Regions from separate parts of the Ferrimonas gelatinilytica genome, predicted to be linked through region 2. Evidence: predicted binding sites of a transcription regulator. Region 2 holds the regulator's gene; each other region holds the start of a gene.

Evidence for each region. The regulator LexA, encoded in region 2, represses DNA repair genes until DNA is damaged. The targets are predictions, from matches to a motif close to TACTGTATNNNNATACAGTA.
Region 1: the regulator LexA is predicted to act here: its motif matches at 3,332-3,351, upstream of recA (recombinase RecA).
Region 3: the regulator LexA is predicted to act here: its motif matches at 3,622-3,641, upstream of dinB (DNA polymerase IV).

Annotation. Positions count from the first base shown of each region.
Region 1 is NZ_BAABLF010000008.1:239,809-244,566, reverse strand. It holds gene ispH (4-hydroxy-3-methylbut-2-enyl diphosphate reductase) at 1-574, shown strand, start outside; gene mutS (DNA mismatch repair protein MutS) at 658-3,195, opposite strand; gene recA (recombinase RecA) at 3,402-4,445, shown strand; gene recX (recombination regulator RecX) at 4,452-4,758, shown strand, end outside.
Region 2 is NZ_BAABLF010000014.1:143,591-148,348, forward strand. It holds gene plsB (glycerol-3-phosphate 1-O-acyltransferase PlsB) at 1-1,298, opposite strand, end outside; gene lexA (transcriptional repressor LexA) at 1,534-2,157, shown strand; gene ABD997_RS11815 (hypothetical protein) at 2,157-2,606, shown strand; gene coxB (cytochrome c oxidase subunit II) at 2,833-4,371, shown strand; gene ctaD (cytochrome c oxidase subunit I) at 4,385-4,758, shown strand, end outside.
Region 3 is NZ_BAABLF010000008.1:171,694-176,451, forward strand. It holds gene ABD997_RS08045 (glycosyltransferase family protein) at 1-576, opposite strand, end outside; gene ABD997_RS08050 (HAD-IIB family hydrolase) at 586-1,428, opposite strand; gene ABD997_RS08055 (hypothetical protein) at 1,976-2,383, opposite strand; gene dinB (DNA polymerase IV) at 2,554-3,594, opposite strand; gene nqrM ((Na+)-NQR maturation NqrM) at 4,582-4,758, opposite strand, start outside.

The DNA.
Region 1 (4,758 bases), on a different contig from region 2:
CGGCCACGCCGGCCACCCGGAGGTGGAGGGCACCATGGGGCAGTACAGCAACCCGGAAGGGGGGATCTACCTGGTGGAGTCGCCGGACGACGTGGCCCGGCTGGTGGTGAAGGATGAGGCCAACCTCACCTTCGTGACCCAGACCACCCTGTCGATGGATGACACCGCCGAGGTGATCGAAGCGCTGAAGCAACGCTTCCCGTCGGTGGAGGGGCCCCGTAAGGACGACATCTGTTACGCCACCCAGAATCGCCAGGATGCGGTGCGGGAACTGGCGGCCGAGAGCGACCTGGTGCTGGTGGTGGGGTCGAAGAACTCCTCCAACTCCAACCGCCTGCGTGAACTGGCGGAAAAGTCCGGCAGTCGCGCCTACCTGATCGATGGTGCCGAAGATATCCGCCGCGAATGGCTCGAGGGGGTGAAGACCCTGGGAGTGACCGCCGGAGCCTCGGCGCCGGATGTGCTGGTCCGCGGCGTTATCGAGGCCCTCAAGGGCCAGGGGGCCGTAGAGGTGGTGGAAGCCGAAGGTCGCGAGGAGAACGTGGTGTTCCACGTCCCCGCGGAGCTGCGCTAAGCGCGCTGTCCCGGCCGCAAGCCCCGCATCAAAAAGGCGCCCTCTTCGGAGGGCGCCTTTTCGTTGGGAGAGGTGAGTCCGGATCAGTCCAGCTGGGCCTTGAGCTGGTAGAGCAGATCCAGGGCCTGGCGCGGCGTCAGGTTGTCCGGCTGGAGCGACGCCAGCGTGTCCAACACCGGGTGCGGCTCCGCCAGCAGGGAGAGCTGGGCATCGGCCGGCTGCAGTGCCGCGCCGTTGCCGGGCTGGTTGTTTGGCTGCTGCTCCAGGTGGCTGAGGCGGCGCTTCGCGGCCTGCACTACGGATTTTGGCACCCCTGCCAGTGCGGCGACCTGCAGCCCGTAGCTGCGGCTGGCCGGCCCCTCCTGCACCGCGTGCATAAAGGCGATGCTGTCGCCGTGCTCCACTGCATCCAGGTGGACATTGACCACCCCTTCCAGCTGCTCCGGCAGCTGGGTCAGCTCGAAATAGTGGGTGGCGAACAGGGTGAGGGCGCGGATCTGGCTGGCGAGCTGCTCCGCCGCAGCCCAGGCGAGAGAGAGGCCGTCGTAGGTGGAGGTACCGCGGCCGATCTCATCCATCAGCACCAGGGAGTGCTCGGTGGCGTTATGGAGGATGTTGGCGGTCTCCGTCATCTCGACCATGAAGGTGGAGCGGCCGGAGGCCAGGTCATCCGAGGCACCGATGCGGGTGAAGATCCGATCCACCGGGCCCAGCACCGCCTGTTGGGCAGGAACGAAGCTACCGATGTGGGCCATCAGGGTGATCAGCGCAGTCTGACGCATGTAAGTGGATTTGCCCCCCATGTTGGGGCCGGTGACGATCAGCATGCGGCGCTGGGGATCCAGGTGCACCGGGTTGGCGATAAAGGGTTCCTTGAGTACCTGCTCTACCACTGGATGGCGGCCACCATCGATGGTGATCCCCGGTTGCTCCGTCAGTTGCGGGCGGTGGTAGTCCAGAGTCTCGGCCCGTTCGGCGAGGGTCTGGAGCACATCCAGCTCGGCGCAGGCGAAGGCGCACTCCTGGAATGCCGCCAGGGAGGGCAGCAGCAGATCGAACAGCTCTTCGTACAGCCGCTTCTCCAGTGCCAGGGCCTGGCTCTGGCTATTGAGCACCTTGTCCTCGTGGGCTTTGAGCTCGGGGATGATGAAGCGCTCGGTGTTTTTCAGGGTCTGGCGCCGGATGTAATCGCTGGGCACCAGGGCCGCCTGTGCCCGGCTAACCTCGATGAAGTAGCCGTGTACCTTGTTATACCCCACCTTGAGGGTGGCGATCCCGCTGCGGCTCTTCTCTCTCAGCTCCAGCTCCTGGAGGTAGTCCGTTGCCCCCTTGGAGAGGGCGCGCAGCTCATCCAGTTCGGCGTTGTAGCCCTCGGCCAACACGCCACCGTCGCGGATAACCACCGGCGGATTATCGCAGATGGCGCGCTCCAGCAGTGCCAGGGCCTCGGGGAAGGTGCCGATCTTCTGGCGCAGCTGCTCTGCTTTGCGCCCCTCCAGATCGCCGAGGCAAAGCTGCAGCGCCGGCAACTGCCCCAGCGCCTGTCGCAGCCGGCTCAGATCCCGGGGTCGGGCGCTGCGCAGCGCGAGACGGGCGACCACCCGCTCCAGATCGCCGATGGGCTTGAGCGCATCGGCAAGCTCCAGGTAGAGGCCACTCTCCTTGATGGCGGCCACCGTATTCAGGCGGGCTTCCAACACGGTTCGCTGGGTCAGCGGCTGGTGCAGCCAGCGCTTGAGCAGCCTTGACCCCATGGCCGTAGTGCAGTTATCCAGCACTGCGGCCAGGGTGTTGTCGCTCCCCCCGCCCAGGTTGTGGGTCAGCTCCAGGTTACGACGGGTGGCGGCATCCAGCACGATGTGGTGGCCATCCTGCTCCTTGAGCAGGGTGCGAATATGGGGCAGGGCGGTGCGCTGGGTATCCTTGACGTACTGCATCAGGCAGCCTGCGGCACAGAGGGCACGCTCCGCCTGCTCCACACCGAAGCCGGTCAGGTCTCGGGTGCCAAACTGGCTGTTGAGCAGTTGCCGTGCGGTGCCCAGTTCAAACTCCCACTCGGGCCGGCGTCGCAGCCCCTTGAGGCTTTCCAGCAGCTCCTGGCGGGGAAAGAGTTCGGGGTAGAGCAGCTCCGCCGGACGGGTGCGTTGAAGCTCCGCAGCCAGGGCATCGTCATCCTCCAGCTCATTGACGGTAAATCGGCCGGAGGCGATATCCAGGGTTGCGTAACCGTATTGGCCCCGGCGCTCATACACCGCGGCAAGCAGGTTGTCCCGCCGCTCCTCCAGCAGCGCCTCGTCGGTAACGGTACCGGGGGTGACGATCCGCACCACTTTGCGCTCCACCGGCCCCTTGGAGGTGGCGGGGTCGCCAATCTGCTCGCAGATCGCTACGGAGACGCCCCTGTGCACCAGGCGGGCCAGGTAGCCCTCCACGGCATGGTAGGGAACCCCCGCCATGGGGATGGGATCGCCCGCGGCGTGGCCCCGCGCGGTCAGGGAGATGTCCAGCAGTTCGGCGGCACGCTTAGCGTCGTCGAAAAAGAGTTCGTAGAAGTCGCCCATCCGGTAGAACAGCAGCACGTCCGGGTGCTCGGCTTTGATGGAGAGGTACTGACGCATCATCGGCGTATGCTGGGCGGGTTCTGCGCTCGCTTGCTTGGCCACGGGGACTCCCATAAGTTGATTTTTTGCGGCCGACTATCATACCGCAAAGGCACCGAACTGCACCGTGGGGAAGGAATTTTCCTGACAGGGTTGATACTGTATGACTGTACAGTATACTAGCCTGCATCAACCTAATTTCGTATCGCCACTTTGGAGCTGAAGGAATGGACGAGAACAAAAAACGCGCGCTCAGTGCTGCGCTCGGTCAGATTGAGAAGCAGTTTGGTAAAGGTTCCATCATGCGCCTGGGCGATGCGACCACCCTGGATATCGAGTCCGTCTCCACCGGCTCCCTGGGCCTGGACATCGCCCTGGGTATTGGCGGCTTACCTTACGGCCGTATTGTCGAGATCTACGGGCCAGAGTCCTCCGGTAAGACCACGCTGACTCTGCAGGTGGTGGCGGAAGCACAGAAGCAGGGTAAGACCTGTGCCTTTGTGGATGCCGAGCATGCCCTGGATCCGGTTTACGCCGAGAAGCTGGGCGTTAACGTGGACGAGTTGCTGGTGTCCCAGCCGGATACCGGGGAGCAGGCGCTGGAGATCTGCGACATGCTGGTACGCTCCGGTGCCGTGGATGTGGTGATCGTCGACTCCGTGGCAGCCTTGACCCCCAAGGCGGAGATCGAGGGCGAGATGGGGGACTCCCACGTCGGCCTCCAGGCCCGCCTGATGTCCCAGGCGCTGCGTAAGCTTACCGCCAACATCAAGCGCTCCAACACCCTGTGCATCTTCATTAACCAGATCCGGATGAAGATCGGCGTGATGTTCGGCAGCCCGGAAACCACCACCGGTGGTAACGCACTCAAGTTCTACGCCTCTGTGCGTCTGGATATCCGCCGCATTGGTGCCATCAAGGATGGTGACGAAGTGGTGGGTAACGAAACCCGCGTCAAGGTGGTGAAGAACAAGGTGGCACCGCCGTTCAAGCAGGCCGAGTTCCAGATCCTTTACGGCGAAGGTACCTCCAAGCATGGGGAACTGATCGACTGGGGTGTGAAGCAGAAGCTGGTCGAGAAGTCCGGTGCCTGGTACAGCTACAAAGGGGAGAAGATTGGTCAGGGTAAGGCCAACTCCATCCGCTTCCTGAAAGAGAACGTGGGCATCGCCAATGAGATCGAGGGGCTGCTGCGGGATCAACTGCTGGTTGCCGCTAAGCCGGCAGCCGAAGAGGAAGAGGCGCTGACTGAGGCGCAGGAACTCTCTTAAGGTTCCATGGCGAGCAAGGAGTCGGGCGGCCAGAGTGCGCTGGCCGCTGCGGTGGGACTGCTGTCCCGCCGCGATCACAGCCGCGGAGAATTGAAGCGTAAGCTTCAGCTTCGCGGCTTTTCTGTTGAGGAGATCACCGCCGCTATCGAGCGGGTGATTGAGCTCAGATACCAGGACGACGGCCGCTTTGCCCTGGCTTTTGTACGTTACCGAAGCCAGTCCGGTAAGGGGCCGCGGCGATTGAGGGCGGAGCTTAAAGAGCGCCAGGTTGACGATGCCCTGATCAAGGCTGCGCTCTCCCAGGAGGAGATCG
Region 2 (4,758 bases):
TCCATCACGTGGTCGTATCCCAGGTAAACGGGGACCAGGGTCACCGGCCGCTCGAGTCCACCCAGCACTGAGTTGACCGTCATGGCGATCATTCCGGTCTTGGGGGGCAGCAGACGCCCGGTGCGTGAGCGCCCGCCTTCGGTGAAATACTCCACTGAGTAGCCGCGCTTAAACAGTTGGTCCAGGTATTCACGGAACACCGTGGAGTAGAGCTTGTTGCCCTTGAAGGAGCGGCGGATGAAGAAGGCGCCACCGCGGCGGAAAATGGGTCCGGCGGGCCAGAAGTTGAGATTGACCCCGGCGGCGATGTGCGGCGGCACCATTCCCTGCTGGTAAATTACGTAGGAGAGCAGCAGGTAGTCCATGTGGCTGCGGTGGCACGGGACGAACACGATCTCGTGGCCATCCTGGGACAGTTGACGTACCTGCTCGGCGCCGCGGACGTTGATCCCTTTATACAGCTTGTTCCACAGCCAGCCCAGGAAACGATCCCCGATACGCACCAGGCCTTCCGAGTAGTCGGCCGCGATCTCGTCCAGGTACTCATGGGCCCGCTGTCGAGCCTTCTCTTCGCTGATATTTTTGCTCCGCGCCTCTTCGGCGATCGCTTCCTTGATCGCCTCGTCAGCCAGCAGGCTGTGGAACAGGGCCTGACGATCCGGCAACCGGGGGCCGGTAGCCACGGTGCGCTGACGGCCGAAGTGTACCCGAGCGACCCGGGCCAGCTTGTTGGCGATGGTGCTGTCGGTACCGTGATTATCGGCCATGTAGCGCAGAGAGACCGCGCGGGAGAAGCGGATAAAGTTGTCGCGGCCCAGTACGGTGATGATGGCGGTTTTGCGAAGCCAGGTCGGGTTGGGCTTGTTGAGCAGGGTCGCACTGACACTGACCTCTTTACCGGGGTTGCGGCCCCACAACAGGCTTACCGGAACCACCTGAATATCGAGATCAGGATCCTGGCGGTGAAGTTCCAGCAGACGTTCGAACTGGCCCTTGAAGTCGGTGCTGTTGCCGCGACCAAAGAGCGGGGTAGCCTCCGCCAGCGCCACCATCCGGGCGACAGGTTCACCATTAATGGTGAGGGGGGCGAAGGGGCTCGGCAGCCCAAGACGCCGACAGCATTCGTGCAGGGCCAGACGATCGGAAAAGGCGTCATGAGGCAAGACATAAACCAAGGGCCGATTGAGATCGAGATCCAGCTCCTCCACCGGGTTTTCCGGGATAGGTTTGCTTTTTACCAACAGCTTCTGCATCCAGTTGATCGGTTGCTGCCAGGGCTTGAGGGTCTTGTGGCTCACGCGTCTGCTTCTCTTGGGCTTAGAACGGTAGGCGCAGAGTGTACACCCAAAGCTAAACGCTGGCAGCAGCCAAGGGGCGGTTGGCGCTTAAGAGGCCCGGATAAGCGGTAAAAAGTCATAGTGATCAGACCTCTGGAAGCGCTTTTTTAATACTTATGATGAGGATGGTGTTGAAATCACCAGATACCTGTATATGATTACAGTATCTCTACTGTACGAATAAACAGGGAATGCCATGAAGCCGCTGACGCCGCGACAGGAGCAGGTTTTTGACCTTATCCGCCAACATATGCAGGACACAGGGATGCCGCCAACCCGGGCGGAGATCGCCCGGCAACTGGGATTTCGCAGTGCCAATGCCGCGGAGGAGCACCTCAAGGCGTTGGCTCGTAAGGAGTATATCGAGATTGTCCCCGGTACCTCGCGCGGGATCCGAATCCTCTTTAACGAACCTGAACCCGAGCAGCTGGGACTGCCACTGATTGGCCGGGTCGCCGCCGGCGAACCCATCCTGGCCCAGGAGCATGTCGAATCGCACTACCAGATGGATCCCAGCCTCTTCCATCCGGAAGCCAGCTACCTGTTGCGGGTTCGCGGTGACTCCATGAAGGAGATCGGGATCCTAGATGGTGACCTGCTGGCGGTACACCAGACCCGTGAGGCAAGAAACGGCCAGGTGGTGGTGGCCCGGGTTGGAGACGACGAAGTGACGGTGAAACGCTTCCAGAAGAGGGGCAATGTGGTCTATCTCCATGCGGAAAATGAGGAGTACGCCCCCATCGTGGTGGATCTCAAGGAGACTCCGCTAACCATCGAAGGCCTCGCCGTCGGAGTGGTACGCAATGGAGACTGGCAATAATGAAATTGCAGCAGGGAACGCGCTTCAATCACCCCGGTTTATGGCAGAGCTCGCGTCGTGCCTGGCCAGCTATGGACACCCAGTGTCATGACAGCCCGGGTGCCGGGCTCCAACGTGTGCTGCCGGCAGCGGCTGAGGCTGCGGGTCAGCAGGGCTGGGTGGTACTGATCAATCCCCCCGCTGGAAACTGGGCTGCCACGCTGGCTCGGGCCGGTGTCGACAGCCGCCGGGTACTGCGTGTCCGTAGCAGCGACGATGTTGAGGCCCTCTGGGCCCTGGAGCAGGCCCTGACAGGGGCGACCTGCGCCCTGGTGCTGGGCTGGTTGCCGGTTTTGGATGCGCGGGATCGGCGTCGGTTGCAGCTGGTCCAACGCCGTGCCCACTGCTCCGCTTACCTGTTTCACGGTGAGCGTGGGGAGATCCTCCACCTGGCCAACCCGGTTCACTGAAACACTCTCCGCCCTGCCTGCAGGATGTTCTTGATCAACTTTTACTCAGCCTGTAGCTTAACTTACGAATTCAATTAGAAAACTTGGCAGCAGTAAAGGCAGATGTTGCGCAGCTCTATCGCGTATGCCCATGCCCATTTCGGGGAAGGAGCTGACATAGGGCTGAGTCGTACTGTGCAAGCTCTTTCTGGACGTTGCGAAAGCAATGCTCAGAGGAGAAGCGTCTGTGAAGTACAAGCTGTTGGCCTGGATGGCCCCATGGATGGCGACGCCCTTCATGGCCAAAGCCTCGCTTTGGAATATGACCCCGGGGGTCACCGAAATCAGTCAGCAGGTCTACAGCCTGCACATGACCATCTTTTATATCTGCTGTGCCATCGCCTTCGTGGTGTTTGGCGTGATGATTATCTCGCTGATCCGGCATCGCAAATCTAAAGGTGCGACTCCCGCCCACTTCCATGAAAGCACCAAGGTGGAGATCGCCTGGACCGTGGTGCCCTTCCTTATCCTCATCGGTATGGCCGTGCCCGCGACCAGTACCTTGATCGCGATGGAAGATCCCAGCGATGCGGATCTCACCATCCAGATCACTGGTTCCCAGTGGAAGTGGCACTACCAATACTTCGGTGAGGATGTGGGCTTCTACAGCCTGCTGTCGACGCCGAAAGCGCAGATAGAAAATCAAGCCGCTAAGGGCGAGAACTACCTGCTGGAAGTGGATAAGCCCCTGGTTCTGCCCACCAATCGAAAGGTGCGTTTCCTGTTGACCTCCGATGATGTGATCCACTCCTGGTGGGTACCGGCTTTCGCGGTGAAAAAGGATGCTAACCCGGGATTTATCAATGAAGCCTGGACTCGGGTGACTGAGCCCGGGATCTACCGGGGTCAGTGTGCCGAGCTGTGCGGCAAAGACCACGGTTACATGCCGGTGGTGGTGGAGGTGTTGCCCGAAGCGGAGTTTGATCTCTGGCTGGAGCAGCAGAAGCGCCTGGCCGCCGATGCCGAGGCCGCCGAGCGTGACTCCCTGTCCGAGCAACTGGGGTTGTCCGAATCCATGACCCTGGGGGAGCAGGTCTACAACGGTCGTTGCGCCGCCTGTCATCAGCCCAACGGCATGGGACTGCCAGGGGTTTTCCCGGCGATCAAGGGCAGTCCCGTGGCGCTCGGGGACGTGGCGGCGCATATCGATATCGTTGCCCACGGCCAGACTGGCACGGCGATGCAGGCGTTTGCGGATCAGCTCAGTCTGAAGGAGTTGGCGGCGGTGGTGACCTATCAGCGCAACGCCTTCGGTAACGACACCGGCGACGTGATCCAGACCCGTGAAGTCAACGACCGTCTTAATGGCGGCGAGCCTGACGAGGCCGGAACCGGGGCAAAGCACACTGAGCCCAACGAGGTTGTCGAGCCCACCTCTGCCATTGAGGCCAGCACCGAAACGACGGCTGCCCTGACCCTGGAACAGGCGATGACGCTGGGGAGCGAAATCTACAACGGACGTTGTGCGGCCTGTCACCAGGTCAACGGCATGGGCGTACCCGGGGCCTTCCCCGCCATCAACGGCAGTGCGATCGCCCTCGGCGAGCCGGCAGAGCATATCTCAATCGTGGCCGAAGGCCGGGCCGGTACCGCCATGATGGGTTTTGCCGGCCAACTCAGCGCGAGAGAGCTGGCGGCGGTGGTGACCTACCAGCGCAATGCCTGGGACAACCAAACCGGTGACCTGATCCAGGCCACCGATGTCGACGCCGTGGCCGGCCAGTAGCAGGAGAGCAACAATGACAACGGCTTTAAAGACCCCCCAGCAGGATCAGCTCGGGCACGTCGAGACACAGAGTGATACTCACCACCATGACCACCACCTTACGGGGTGGCGACGCTGGCTGCTGACCACCAACCACAAAGAGATCGGCACCCTCTACCTCTGGTTCAGTTTCGCCATGTTCCTGATCGGTGGCGCGATGGCGATGGTGATCCGCGCTGAGCTGTTCCAGCCGGGTCTTCAGTTGGTGGATCCCCACTTCTTCAACCAGATGACCACGGTCCATGGCTTGATCATGGTGTTTGGGGCGGTGATGCCCGCCTTCACTGGCCTCGCCAACTGGATGATCCCGATGATGATCGGGGCACCGGACATGGCACTGCCGCGGAT
Region 3 (4,758 bases), on a different contig from region 2:
CACCCGGCCATTGAGGGTTCCCCCGGCCACCCGGGCGTAATAGCCTTTGCAAAACTCGTAGTTGAAGGTGGGGTTGGCCACCGGGTAGATGAGTCGGGCCAGCAGGCTGCGATCATAGGTGAGAATATCGCAGTCATGCAGGGCCAGGGCTTCCACCCGCTGTGTCGCCATGGCGTAACCGAAGCAGTACCAGACGTTGCGCCCCTTACCCGGCTGATCCGGCGCCAATCCTCGTGCCTGCAGCTCTGCATCCAGCGCCCGCAAGCGGGGCCCGTCATGCCAGAGGACACGGTGGTGCTGGGGCAGCTGATCGAAGAACGCGAGGGCGTGGACATACTCCTCACGACTGGCCCGGTCGAGCCCGATGATCACCTGGGACAGATAGGGAACCTTGGCCAACTCCTCGACAATGGCGGGCAGCGCCGGTGTCTGCAACTCAGAATAGAGCGATGGCAGCACCAACCCCAGTGGCCGGGCCTGGGAGAAGCGGCACAGCTCCGCCTCCATCTCCTCAACCGGCCGGTCAGCCAGATTGTGCAGGGTGGTAATGATGCCGTTCTGGTAGTAATCCGCCATAAAATCTCCTTATTGGGTTTCGTCGAGCCAGGCCTGGACCGCCTCGTTCCAGCCCTCGGGGCCGCAGAGCTGAGTCTGGATCACACGGGCATTCGTAGAGGCTCTCGACAGCGTGGGGAAGGGGTGCACCGGGGATCGAACCTGGACTGCGATTTGGGCCGCCTCCAGCATGGCGCTGTCGTTCTGACCATCCCCCAGGGCCATCACCCGTGGGGCCTGGCCCCAAAGCCCGTGGTAATGATCGCAGAGCCAGCGCAACGCACGCCCCTTGTCCGTTTGCCCCAGCAGATGGAGGAATCGCCCTCCCCGGAGCAACCGGTAGCCCGCCCGCTGCACCCGGGACTGGAAGTGCAAAAAGGCATGCTCGGTGTCCTGCCACAACAAAGGTTCACTGTAGGCCCGCTGTTGGGCGGAGGACGCCTGGGTAAGAGAGAGGCCGGTGTGGGCGGCCAGAGTGGCGCTGTCCCAGTCACTGAAGCTCTGCAGGCTGTACCCCTCCTGCTCCCGCAGCGCGTGCAGGAAACCCACCAGGTCACTGCGCCGAGCCCCCAGGACCACGATTTTTCCGCGCGCAGCCTCCGTAGCATGCTGGGCAGAGGCAGGCAGCCAGATGGCTGAGCCGTTCTCCACCACCAGGGGAGCCTCTATCCCGAGTTCCCTGGCCAATGCCTGACTCTCCTCCAGGGTTTTGCTGGTGTTGAAGATCACCGGGATCCCGAGCGACCGGCAGCGCTCCAGTGCCGGCAACGCGGGGCCAAAGTCGTAACTGTGATGATCGAGCAGGGTGCCATCGAGATCGGTGAAGATCAGCCTCGGTGGCGTTTCGGAGAGCGTGTTTTTTCGAGCGGTCATACCTTGTCCTACGTAACAAATCCGAATTGCGCGACTCCCGTCTTTGCCCTCTCTGGCCCCTGCCGGAAGTTCGAGTCGACGGGCCAGTGAAACCCTGGCTCGACGTGACCGACAGCCATGTGGCCATCCTGACGCCAGCGGGTCTCCCTGTTTAAGATAGAGTGCCGCAAGCCAGGTCGCGCAATAACAAGAAGAAACAGAGCAAGGAGCGGGCCAACGACGCCAGTTGGACACAGAGAGGGGAATCGTGGCGATAGGGACCCGAATGCCTTTAACAGGCCTGGCGCATGGGAGGAAAGGCGCACCATAAAGGCGCATGGGCCGGTGACAGCGCGCGCCCTTTTGGGGCAGAACACCCGCATTCAACTGTCCCGCCCCACACCGATTTGGGGCACAGCATTAAGCTCGGCATGGGAGACCCGGGGTCGTCACGGAACGAAAAAAGCCGACTCAAGGTCGGCTTTTGCAACACCTGCTGGTCGCTCTGTGTGGCCATAGACGCTCAGACGGCAAATCTGGGCAACCCGGTCAGAGCTAAGGTACCGGCTCAGATCAGGCCCTGATCCTTGACCGCCTGGCGGTTGAACTCCAGAACCACCTCCTCCACGGAGAGTTCCGGCTGCTCACTGCAGCGCTGGATGATGTAGTCGCGCCGGGCATGACGGCAGGTTTCGATCATCTCACCGCCCTTCTCCTTACCGAAGCGCCAACGCAGGTACTGCATGGCATTGCCATCCGCGTAGGCCACCAGCTTATTCAGGGTCGCCTCGTTGTCGGCATAATGGTTGATGGTACGGCAGTAGGTTTTTTCACCGACGTAGTGGTCGAAGTAATCCGCATCCCGCAACGGCTTGGCTTGGAGAAAGAAAACACCAAGGACAAAGAGCACCCCTGCGACGGCACAGAGCATACCGACGGCACTGATCAGCTGACGATATTGGCTTTGGATCCGCATACTCACCTCCCTAGGCCGGCTGGATTGGGGGCCACCACTGGCGACATCAAAACCAGCCCTTACTTGCAGGCTAGAGCAGCAGATGGGAACGCAACTTGATCCAGATCAACAAGGCGACTTCTTGTCACTTGCGAATCTTTCCACCTTCATCGCCCAGAGAGGAAAAAGGCTTAAAGCAGGCTGAGTTGAGGGTCGGAATGGGGGGCCAGGGTGACGCTCACCCCAACCAGACGGACGCCCCGCCCCCCCCCCCGGGCGAACCCGGTGTGAAGCAATGAGGCCAACCGGGCCGGGTCTAGGGAACTGGCGGGGCAGGCGACCGTGGTTTGCTGAAAGTCACTGAACTTGAGCTTCACACTGAGTCCCCTGAAGGGACGCTCGCCCAGCCGCCGGGCCAACTCCGGCAACAGCGTCAGTAGTTTTGCCAGGCAGTCGGCTTCCGTCTGCAGGTCCCGCTCCAGGGTGGTTTCCACGCCCACCGACTTGCGGATCCGGTTGGTGCGGACCGGACGATCATCGATCCCCTGGGCTCGCTGATGCAACACCGGGCCAAACTTGCCAAACCACTGCTCCAGCTCTACCGCCGTATGCTTCAGCACGTCCGCGCCAAGGTGCAGCCCCCTTTGTGCCAACCGCTCGGCGGTGCGGGGCCCCACCCCGGGGATCTTGCGCAGTGGCAGTCCGGCCACGAACTCGGCACATTGGCCCGGCAGTATCACGCACTGACCGTTGGGTTTGTTCTCATCCGAGGCGATCTTGGCCAGGAACTTGTTGGGGGCGATCCCCGCCGACGCGGTCAAACCGGTCTCGGCCAGGATGGCGGCGCGGATCTCCCGCGCCATCAGGGTGGCGCTGCCTCGGCAATGGGGAGCGTCGCTGACATCCAAGTAGGCTTCATCCAGGGAGAGGGGCTCTATCCTGTCGGTGTAACGCCGAAAGATGGCGCGGATCTGCGCGCTGACCTCCTTGTAGACCGACATCCGACCCGGAACCAACACCAGCTGCGGACAGCGGCGCATTGCCTCGCTGCTGGCCATGGCGCTGCGAACACCATAAGCGCGGGCGGCGTAGTTGCAGGTCGCGATCACCCCTCGACCGGTAGCACGGCCGCCCACGGCAATCGGCTTATCCCTCAACTCCGGGTTGTCCCGCATCTCCACCGCGGCAAAAAAGCAGTCCATGTCCACGTGTATGATTTTGCGCTGCGTCATCGCCGTCCTGCCGGCCCATCCCACAATTACTGTATAAACAGACAGTATTCTAACACAGACCCGACATCCGCCAAGGGGTCGGATCCGCACTCAAGCGAAGCCGCTTAAAAAGGGTTTCCCGGGTCTTGGCTGCTCAACGCCAACATCGACGCACTTTTAGCACGTCGCCCTAGCGGCAGCAGTCAAAGGGGGCTTTTAGCCCCCTTTCCTTTTCGTAAAGAGCGGGTCCATTTACCTCCGGTCGCTGCTCTTCCTCGCTCTCGCTCCGTAAGATCAAGGTAGCGATCAGAATCGGCTTTACCGCTGCGCTATCGCTGCTGAGCGACAAAGTCCGGCTTCGTATCCCTGCCCTCGCGTTCAAGCCCTCTGCCTTCACCCATGCCTCCGCAGGCCCTCTCCTCTGCCTTACCGTGGCTTCACTCGGGTCAGCCTGAAAATCGAGTGAGGCATTCGCCTTAGAGCCGTGAATGGCTAATGACAACAGATCCACTATTTAAGCTTTTCTGTTTTTCCCGAAAAACTGCGAAGAATTCCAAAAATGGCCGTGTCCCAATTGGTGTTGAAACTCATGCTCGCTATGACAGCCAACGGAACTTGATGGCCTGCCAGATCTTTGCCGACTTGGAGTCGCCCGAACGAAGGCGCTTAGGGCAAGGTCTGAGGCCAGGAAGGCCGAAGTGGTGCGCGGAGACAGGATGTCGACTCCCGCCCGTGCCGCAGGCTCAAGCGACGAGAGTGAGGATCAGCGACGATTGGAGGCAATGGGGAGTTGAGAGGGGGAGAATCCCCTCTTGTTGCTGTCGCCAACGCGACAAATACAGCCGATGAACTGCAGAATGTTACGCCCGCGCTGGCGTCCAAAGGAGATGAGAGAACAATCCTCATGAGCAAACGCATTCGGAACCGTATGAATGGCCGTTAAAACTGCGAAGAGGTAAAAAAAGACCCCGCTATGGGGCGGGGTCGTTCACCGTTGCGGCGTCCGGCTCAGAGAATGCGGTTTTTCTGCAGCCGGGCGGCACGCTCCGCCTCCGCTTCCTGCTTGGCGCTCTCTTTGGCCATCCGCGCCTTGCGCTTGTCGCAGGGTTCCGGGCAGTCGCACTCCTTGTCGATGCCGATGCTGCCCAAACCACCACAAGAGCCGCTGATGCTCTTGCGTTTGAT